Linked DNA regions of Teredinibacter turnerae T7901. The protein of the gene in region 2 binds, or shares a complex with, the protein of the main gene of each other region. Links are inferred from orthologs where the notes say so. Each region holds a gene or a part of one and is shown on either strand. Other genes may lie near its edges.

Evidence for each region.
Region 1: the proteins of TERTU_RS07655 (region 2) and dnaX are in contact, whole or in part, in a cryo-EM structure (PDB 8GIZ), measured with the Escherichia coli proteins. The link is inferred for Teredinibacter turnerae T7901 from one-to-one orthologs.
Region 3: the proteins of TERTU_RS07655 (region 2) and holA are in contact, whole or in part, in a cryo-EM structure (PDB 8GIZ), measured with the Escherichia coli proteins. The link is inferred for Teredinibacter turnerae T7901 from one-to-one orthologs.

Annotation. Positions count from the first base shown.
Region 1 is NC_012997.1:3,025,230-3,028,358, forward strand. What follows is about bases 103-3,076. They hold dnaX (DNA polymerase III subunit gamma/tau), read right to left. Parts: upstream 2,612-3,076; coding sequence 593-2,611; downstream 103-592. Other genes in these bases: recR (recombination mediator RecR), read right to left, coding at 103-250; TERTU_RS12110 (YbaB/EbfC family nucleoid-associated protein), read right to left, coding at 262-582; TERTU_RS12120 (methyl-accepting chemotaxis protein), read left to right, coding at 2,878-3,076. Outside these bases: more of recR, read right to left, coding at 1-102; more of TERTU_RS12120, read left to right, coding at 3,077-3,129. UniProt on the Escherichia coli protein: Part of the beta sliding clamp loading complex, which hydrolyzes ATP to load the beta clamp onto primed DNA to form the DNA replication pre-initiation complex.
Region 2 is NC_012997.1:1,798,002-1,801,130, reverse strand. The notes cover bases 156-3,129. They hold TERTU_RS07655 (DNA polymerase III subunit delta'), read right to left. Parts: upstream 2,166-3,129; coding sequence 1,146-2,165; downstream 156-1,145. Other genes in these bases: tmk (dTMP kinase), read right to left, coding at 3,066-3,129; TERTU_RS07650 (RluA family pseudouridine synthase), read left to right, coding at 2,331-2,957; TERTU_RS07660 (PilZ domain-containing protein), read right to left, coding at 703-1,056; TERTU_RS07665 (TatD family hydrolase), read right to left, coding at 156-631. Also shown: more of TERTU_RS07665, read right to left, coding at 1-155. UniProt on the Escherichia coli protein: Part of the beta sliding clamp loading complex, which hydrolyzes ATP to load the beta clamp onto primed DNA to form the DNA replication pre-initiation complex.
Region 3 is NC_012997.1:4,287,821-4,290,975, forward strand. What follows is about bases 100-3,099. They hold holA (DNA polymerase III subunit delta), read left to right. Parts: upstream 100-1,074; coding sequence 1,075-2,124; downstream 2,125-3,099. Other genes in these bases: leuS (leucine--tRNA ligase), read left to right, coding at 100-539; TERTU_RS17245 (LPS-assembly lipoprotein LptE), read left to right, coding at 539-1,075; TERTU_RS17255 (substrate-binding periplasmic protein), read left to right, coding at 2,288-3,099. In the rest of the region: more of leuS, read left to right, coding at 1-99; more of TERTU_RS17255, read left to right, coding at 3,100-3,155. UniProt on the Escherichia coli protein: Part of the beta sliding clamp loading complex, which hydrolyzes ATP to load the beta clamp onto primed DNA to form the DNA replication pre-initiation complex.

The DNA.
Region 1 (3,129 bases), 1.2 Mb from region 2 along the record:
CAACACACATAAGCTGGCGGTCGCGTTTACTACTCGCACAAATTGCGCAACACGGCTGCTCAGTCAGGGTTCGGCATTGCTCACAGCGTTTGACCTGCGCCGACGCCTCAGCCAGGGCCTGCGACAACGCCTGAGCCCCTTCGCGATTGCGCTCCAGAAGATGAAAGGCCATGCGAGTAGCCGACTTTGGGCCAACGCCCGGCAATACGCGCAATGAGGTGATGAGTTGGTCTATTAAGGGAGAGAACATGAAAGAATCGACTAAAACGGCATTTTGAAGCCAGGGGGCATTTGCATGCCGCCGGTCAAGTCCGACATTTTTTGCTTGTTGGCATCTTCGACGCGACGCACAGCATCGTTCACCGCCGCCGCCAGAAGGTCCTCAAGCATTTCTTTATCTTCGCTCAGCAAGCTCGGATCGATGGTGACTTTTTTTACGTCGTGCCTGCCAGTCATAATTACAGCAACCAAACCTGCGCCAGCTTCGCCCTGCACTTCCTGGTTGGCAAGGTCTTCCTGCATGCGCTGCATCTTTTCCTGCATTTCCTGCGCTTGCTTCATCAAATCGCCCAAGCCTTTCATAGATAACCTCTCACTCGTTGGGAAACGTCACTGACCCTTCGTTAAGGGTAGCCCCAAATACTGACTGTAAAGTTTGTACAACGGGATCTGCCGCCAAAGATTCAAGCGCGTTTTCGTAGCGCTCTCGTTTTTCTCGTTCGCCAATTTGCGCCGGAGTTTGTAATTCGGGCGGCAGCGATTGCAGTTGAATATCCACTTTCACCGGCATGCCAAAATAATCCGATAACAGATCCGCCAGCCGTTGCGCATGCGAGCTGTCATACAGACTCGCACGCGATTCATCCAGCGCAAATAGCAGGTGGTTTTCTTCGCGCCCGAGCAATACCACATTCGCGGCCGTGCTCTGCATGATGCCGCGGATGTTCGCGGTACGGAACACCTTTACCCAGTTATCGGGGGTCAATTGCTGAAGTTCAACCTTTGTCCCCAAATGCTGGCTATTTGCCTGCTTTTGTTGCGGTTGTGATATCGACTGAGCGGGAGAATCTGCAGGCGGCCGTTTCGGCGCCGAGAACCCCTCGGCTCCGGTAATTTCCTTAACTTGTTCACGCAATTGCGCAGCGATGCTCGCGGCCGCTGATTTACCCGGCCGCGTGGTTTCAGCCAATGGCGTTGCGTCGCTGGCAACAGAGAGATGCAAACTCTCGACGTCAACCGGTGTTCCAGGCGCTTCTTCCCAGGGAGGGTAATCCTCAGACCCTGGCCCAGGTGCAGCAATCGGTTCGCGCAAAGATTCCGGTGCAACATTATTCTTCTCTGGTGCCTGCTGTGGAGCTGGAGCATCAGCCTGCGCAGCAATTGGCTCGCCTGCCACTGATGCAGGCACGGGCAACTCAGGTTCAGACTTTTTTGCCGGTGCGTTCTCCTGTGCGGGCGCGTCCGTAGCACCGAGCGATGCTGGTGCTACGGACGCGGGCAGCACATTAGCCGGAACGTCTACCAAGCCCTGCGGACGGAACGCCAACATGCGTAACAACGACATTTCAAAGCCGCTTCGACTGTCGGAGGCCAGGGGCAAATCACGCCGACCTATCAACGCCGTCTGATAAAACAGTTGCACATCCTCTGGTGTGAGACGCGCAGCAAAATCGAGTACTTGTGCGCGATCACCGAAACTGTTGTCGAGCGCTTCGGGAAGTGCCTGGGCAATGGCGATGCGGTGCAGCATCGTGAGCAAATCGCTGAGCGCTGCATCGAAGTCCGGCGCGTGCTCTGCAAACTCGGCTACAGCGTTGAGTAATCTGGCGCCGTCGCTTTCAATCAGGGCTTCAATCAACCGCTGAATAAGCTGGTGATCAATAGTGCCCAGCATCGCAGCCACATCGCTGTCGGCAACTTTACCACTGCCAAAGGCGATGGCTTGATCGGTGAGGCTTAACGCATCGCGCATACTGCCATCCGCAGCGCGAGCCAGCGACCACAATGCCGCGTTGTCACTGGGAATCGCCTCTTTCTCCAGCACATTTTGCAGGTGCCCCACTATGCGTTCAGGGCTCATATTTTTGAGATTGAACTGCAAACAACGGGACAGGATAGTTACCGGTAGTTTCTGCGGATCGGTGGTGGCCAACAGAAACTTCACATGCTCAGGCGGCTCTTCCAGCGTTTTCAACAATGCGTTGAAACTGTGGTTGGAGAGCATGTGCACTTCGTCGATCAGGTATATTTTGTAGCGCCCGCGCGTGGGTGCGTACTGAACGTTGTCGAGTAGTTCCCGGGTGTCTTCAACTTTGGTACGCGATGCTGCGTCCACCTCGATGAGGTCGACAAACCGGCCCTCAGCAATTTCAACGCAGGATGTGCACTCGCCACACGGCGTAGATGTAACGCCACTATCGCAGTTAAGGCATTTCGCGAGAATCCGGGCAATAGTGGTTTTGCCGACGCCCCGCGTACCCGTAAACAAGTAAGCGTGGTGCAATCGGTTGTGATCAAGCGCATTGATCAGCGCACGCAGAACGTGCTCCTGGCCCACCATTTCGCGGAAATTAGCGGGTCGCCACTTGCGCGCAAGAACCTGATAGCTCATTGAAGTTGAAATATCTCGCGTTATTAAAAGCAGGGCATTATACCCGTGAAGCGTATTTTTTATCGAGGCGCGATTTAGAACCTCGATCTTGCTCTTTTCTTGTACACCCTGACGAGTGCAACTGAATTCCGCCAGGCATCCCCTGGGTACCCCAGCCGCGCACTGAAACTATCACAAAATCGTAACAAGACGGGCCGCGAACCTAACTAGACTTAGAACGGAAAACTATTTCTCCGACATATCTTAATAACCGAGTTGATGTATTTATGCTGGGATTGAGTTACTTTCGTGTAACACACAAACTGTTGATTCTCACACTACTGCCAATTGTTGTTCTGGGCGGAATTTCCTTCACCGCTATGCGTGACGCCGAACAGGACCTGACCCACTCTGAAGCCGTGGTTGCCGCGCATTTCATGCAACTGAACGCGATTACCGCGATCGACCGCAGCTTATCCGAAAATGTTCTCGATACAGCCCATAAAACGCGGGCTGGGATGATGCTTTGGAGCGAGACC
Region 2 (3,129 bases):
GCGCAAGGTACGGCGAATCAGTTTCAACCAGTAATCGATCGGCGGGGATCTTCAGCACCACATCACGCAGTTCAGCCGCATTGCGAAAAGTGACAATTCCCGAGATAGAGATATAAAACCCCAAATCCAGTGACGCGCGCGCCATCTCCCAATCTTCGGTGAAACAGTGCATCACACCAGCGGTTTCGCGACACCCATGTGCCGCCATTAAATCCAGAGTGTCGGCCTTTGCCGCTCGTGTGTGAATGATCACCGGAAGTTTCAGCTCCGCACCTGCCACTAAGTGGTTAGCGAAACTCCGTTTCTGCGCCTCGGCAGTGTCTTGGCTGTAATGGTAGTCGAGCCCAGTCTCTCCCAGTGCGATTACCCGGTCCATGGCGGCCCACTCACTCAATGCAGCGACGGATACGACAGAGTCGCCTACGTCGGAGGGGTGCACCCCCACCGAGGCGTATACGCCATCAAACGCTTTAGCTATCGCGACCACCTTGTCGCGGTTTTCTTCGCTAATGCAAACACACAGCAACTCCGCAACCCCCTGTGCCCGGGCGGCATTGATGGCACCAGTGAGTCCATCGGCGTATTTTGTAAGGTCGAGACGATCTAAGTGACAGTGAGAATCAACAAGCATGCGAACTTTCGAAAGGATTGAAGGGTAAGGCAGCACAAAACTGGCGGGAGCCACCTCCGTGCCCTAAATGGCTACATTGTATGGGTGGGGCGATCCGACTCCAGCGAGCCAACCAGGTATGTTTCGATTTTCTTCGAGGCGACATCGTCCTCCCCGCTAAATTGCACACCTATCCCCGCTGCGCGGTTGCCTTGAGCGCCCTTAGGGGTGATCCAAACAACTTTACCCGCCACCGGGATTTTTTCGGGCTCGTCCATCAGGCTCAGTAGCATAAAAACTTCATCGCCGAGACTATAGCTCTTGTTTGTCGGGATAAATAAACCACCATTTTTCACAAATGGCATATAAGCGGCGTATAGCACCGCCTTATCGCGGATCGTCAACGAGAGAATACCATTGCGGGCGGCACCGCCTAAACCTTTCATTGCGACACTAACTCCTGATCAAACAATATACAGCCACATAGGTGACATTAAATTCTATTATAACGCAGCTAACCAAAGCACAGCGAAGTTTATACTTGTGCCACTAACTTCCCTTGCCGCGCGGCTTGAAGTGCATACCTTTGCCACTCCAAAAGCAAATCTTCGATTACCATGTTCGCGTTCAAATTAGGGTTGGCGAGTAGCTGTGCTTTGCGCTGGCAATAGACCTCGCGCAGCTTGAACAATTCCACGGTAGATAGGGCCTGAGCAACACCAACCAACGGCTCCCAGTGGGCAAGCAGCGACCGTCGGCTGCCACGAGTTCGCTCACGGATCAGCTGTTCCAGCCAATTGATCAATAGCTCCGCGAGTTCGAGACCCGAGCACTCACCAGCAAGCGTGCCTGCAACCGTAGTAACTGGCTTCTGTGTCTGCAAGGCCGCAACCAGCAGCTCACACGCCTTGTCCTGGCTTGCAATAACGTCGTCTCGGGACCACTGATGCGCAGTAAGTGGCGCGCCATGAGTTTCATCCAGCAGGAGTGCCGCGCTTTCCACGCCCATGGTTTCCAGCCAGGATACGGCCAGGGCACGCTCTGGCACTGGAAGCGTGTGACAAGCACAGCGGCTGCGAATGGTCGGCAGCAGCCGGTTAGCGTGATGACACACCAATATAAAAACCGTGTCACCCGAGGGTTCTTCGAAACATTTCAGGAGTGCGTTTGCGGCAGCGATATTCATTGCTTCTGCGGGCTCAATGATTACCAGTTTACGACCACCTTGCTGCGAGGTTTTCGCGACAAATTCAGTCAGCTGGCGAACCTGATCAACTTTGATAACAACGCTTTTCTCCTCCGGCGAGAGCAGAAACAGATCGGGGTGATTGTGGCTCTGCAATAAACGACACACTTTACATTGCCCACATGCAGCCTGTTCAACCGGAGACGAGCACATCAAAAACTCGGCCATCGCCCGCGCAAGACTTTCCGTACCAATACCCGCTACCCCCTGCAATAAAATCGCATGAGGCAAATGCCCCTGAGTAACCTGCCCGGCAAATTGGTGCCAATAGGTATTTTGCCAGGGGTAAGGCGGTGTTGTTTTACTCATGAATTTAGCTCAACTTTGCTTTATTGCTTTTATTAACCCTGCATGCCAATAAACACACTTTTTCGACCACAGAGCGCGCTTCAATAACGGCAATATTTACAGCCATGAAAACAAAACGCTGTCATTGATATTCCGAAATTTATGCCACTCCCATAAAATGCCGATATGCAAGATTTAGCAATTATTTATCAAGACGATCATATCATCGCCATCAACAAGCCCGCGGGGCTGCTCACCGTTCCCGGATTGGCAACTCCGGATAACGCCTTCGATCAGCTTGTACACCAACACCCCAATTCTCGCGTGGTGCATCGCTTGGATATGGCTACATCTGGCCTGGTTATTTTCCCGCAGTCCCACGAAAGCCTGGTGCGATTCGGTCGCTTGTTCGAGCAGCGCAAAATGACTAAAACCTATACGGCAACGGTAGCAGGTATTGTTGCCGAGGATCGCGGCGAAATCACCTTACCGCTGATTTGCGACTGGCCAAACCGACCGAAGCAGAAAGTAGACCTGGAACAGGGTAAACACGCTCATACGCAATACAAAGTACTGGAGAGGCGGCTGGACCTGCAAACTACCCGTATTGAGCTAACGCCTATCACGGGTCGCTCCCACCAGCTGCGAGTTCATATGCAACAACTTGGACATCCCATCCTGGGTGACGCTTTTTACGCTCCCGACGCGATCCAGCAAGCATCCGATCGCCTTTTACTTCATGCCACAACGCTGGAGTTTGTACACCCATTTACACAATGCCCAACCAGCATCCATTGCGAACCCGACTTCTAATGACTTAGAACCTGTTGACACTAATTCGAAATCAGCAGCTAGACCGAGAAGCACACCATCGAAAATACCGACTACGCCGCGAATAAGTCGTTACGGCAATTCCCTCGTTTACAGAAACGCCTCCAACGCACGTTGTATATCAGTCTGCACCTGCGCGAGGGGCTGCCCTGCG
Region 3 (3,155 bases), 2.5 Mb from region 2 along the record:
CTGGCGAACCCGGCGAGTTGAACCCCGCGGAGTTGAACGACACGCAAAAAGACCTGCGCCGCAAAACCCACGAAACCATCGCCAAAGTCACCGACGACTACGGCCGACGCCAAACCTTCAACACCGCTATTGCCGCGGTTATGGAGTTGCTGAACGAGGTGGGCCGCAATGCCGATCGCGCCAACGAGCAAGGTCTTTCGGTTGAGCGGGAAGCGCTGGAAGCTGCCGTTCAGGTTCTCGCCCCTATCGTGCCGCACATCTGCCACGAGCTTTGGTTAGCACTGGGCCACAGTGAGCCGGTGCTGGACGTCACCTGGCCTGCGGCAGACGAAGAGGCGATGGTGAAGAGCTCAATTACACTGGTTGCCCAGGTCAACGGCAAAGTACGAGCGAAGCTGGAAGCACCCGCGGACGCCGACAAGGATGCACTGGAGAAGCTCGCCCTGGCAGACCCGAACGTACAGAAGTTCATCGCCGATAAAATGATCCGCAAGATCATCGTAGTACCAGGAAAACTGGTCAATATCGTGGTGGCCTAGTGAATCGCTCACCTTTCCCGAAAACCAGCGCGCTGCTTGCCTGCGCGCTGTGTCTGGTCCTAAGCGCCTGTGGCTGGCAGTTGCGCGGGGTTAATCCGCATTCCACCAGCACCGCGCTGCCAAGCGAGCTCCACGTGCTGGCCCGCGAACCCAACAGCGCCATGGCACGGACACTGCGCCGCATCCTCACCAGTAAAAATATACACCCCACCAGCACGGCGGCTCTCACGCTCGAACTGGATGACGTACGACTCGAAAAACGCCCGCTGTCAGTAAGCGAAACCGGAGTGACGGCGCAGTATCAGCTTGTGCTGACCGTGCGCTATCACTACAGCCAGGGAGCCGCTTCAGCCCAACCGCTACGCAGTGCAGTACAGGAAGTTTCCAGTTGGCGCACCTACGATTTCGACCCGAAGATTATCGTCGCCAAAAACCAGGAAGAGCAGGCGTTACGCGAGGAAATGCGAGAAGAATTAGCCTGGCGTATGCTCGATGCGGTACCTGAATTATCCCGTGCGGAAGTGACGGCAGATTAATGGCCAAGCTTCGCGCCGACCAACTTCCAGGCGCGCTGAAAAAGCGCCTGGCACCGGTGTACCTGGTTACCGGAGACGAACCTCTGCTGAGTCAGGAGTCCTGCGATGCGATTCGCCAGACGGCGAAAAAACAGGGCTTTATTGAGCGCGAGCTGTATCACACAGACGCGGGCTTCAGTTGGGACGAGCTGTACAACGCCACCAATGCCATGTCTCTGTTCGCAGACAAAAAAATTATCGAAATCCGTATACACAATGGCAAACCCGGTGATGCGGGTAGTAAGGCGATTCTGGAGTTTTGTGCGAACATCAACGACGACACCTTATTGCTCCTGGTAAGCCCCAAAATCGACTCCCGCAGCCAGAATAGCAAGTGGTACAAAGCGATAGACCAGGCCGGGGAAGTCATCACCATCTGGCCAGTCGGCCCGGCACAATTGCCGCGCTGGGTGGATACCCGCTTAAAGCAAGCCGGTCTCAACGCTGACAGCGAAGCTATCGATATTCTCTGTGCCAAAACGGAGGGCAATTTACTCGCCGCGGTACAAGAGGTGGAAAAACTCAAACTGGTCGCTGAGGGAAATTTTATCGATGCCCAGATGATGGCCAACGCGGTTATGGACTCCGCGCGTTACGACACCTTCGGCATGGTCGATAAAGCAATTTTTGGTGACAGTCGCGCGGCGGCAGAAAGCCTGCAGGGGCTGCGCGCTGAAGGTACCGAAGCCCTGGCACTGCTGTGGGCGCTGACCCGCGATATCCGCACGCTCACCAATATCAAAGAAGGCCTGCAAGCCGGAGAGAACTTCGACCTGGCCGCTAAGCGCAACGGCGTATGGGATAAACGCAAACCGCTGTTCAAACAGGCGATCCAACGCCACAAACTGCCCCAACTCTACGGCCTGTTGCGCAAAACAGCACTGGCTGATCGCATCGCCAAGGGTAGCGCCAAAGGCGATATCTGGAATCTGCTGCTGGATATCACACTCGGGCTCGCTGGCGTTAATGTCCACAGTGCCAAAACTGCCCGCCAGGAAATCTTGCGCTAGCCGCTTATCCCCTATTTCTCCAGCTATCGACCCGCACTGCCATACTTGAATATACTTGGGAACGCTTGAATCAATTCTTGCCAGGCCCAAGCCTGTAAGCTTGTACGGCGAGAACTCACTCAGCCAAGCTCCATCGTGCAGATTGGGGCAATGGACGACTCTCATGCCGGTACAGCGACTCACCAGGATAGCGCTCACACTTGCCCTGTTTGCTAGCGCGCTTCCGCTCGCCACGGCAGCAGACTCAATTCCCGTGCGCGTGCACGAGATTGAAAACCAGGGCGCCTACAATAAGCGCTACAGCTACTTTCTAGTGCTACTGGAACATGTGCTCAATGCTTCTTGCGAAGAGTGTGTCATCGAGAAAGTCGCCTTCCCCTTGGCCACGTCCACACGTAACGCGGTTCACCTGCAGAAGGGCCGCATCGATGTTGCCTGGATCAACACAAACCCCGCCCGCGAGAAACTGCTGCGGCCTGTCCGAATCCCTATCTACAAGGGGCTGATTGGCTGGCGGCTGCTACTTGCCCGCGAAGGTACAGCCAACAAACTGAGGAACGTAGCCAACCTGGAACAACTGCAGACATTTTGGGCCGGTCAGGGGCACGATTGGCCCGATACGCCCATTTTAAAAAGTGCCGGCCTTCAGGTGCGCACCAGCGACAGCTGGGAAGGCATTATTCATTTATTGCAGCAAGAGCGTATCGACTACTTTCCGCGTGGTTTGAACGAAATTATTTACGAAGCACAAACCCTGCGGCATCAAGGTATTGTGATTGAACATTCCCTCGCCTTGCACTACCCGGCAGCCGTGTATTTTTATGTCGCCAAAGACAATCAGGTGCTTGCACAACGGCTGGAGGCTGGGTTTGAAACCATTATCAAAAACGGCGAGTTCGACCGGTTGTTCCACCACTTTTTTGGTGCCGATATTCGCGAAGCTCACTTGGAAACGAAGCGAATTATCGAGCTGAAAAATCCTAATCTGCCGCCGCTCACTCCCCTTTCCCGCACTGAGCTGTGGTTCACCC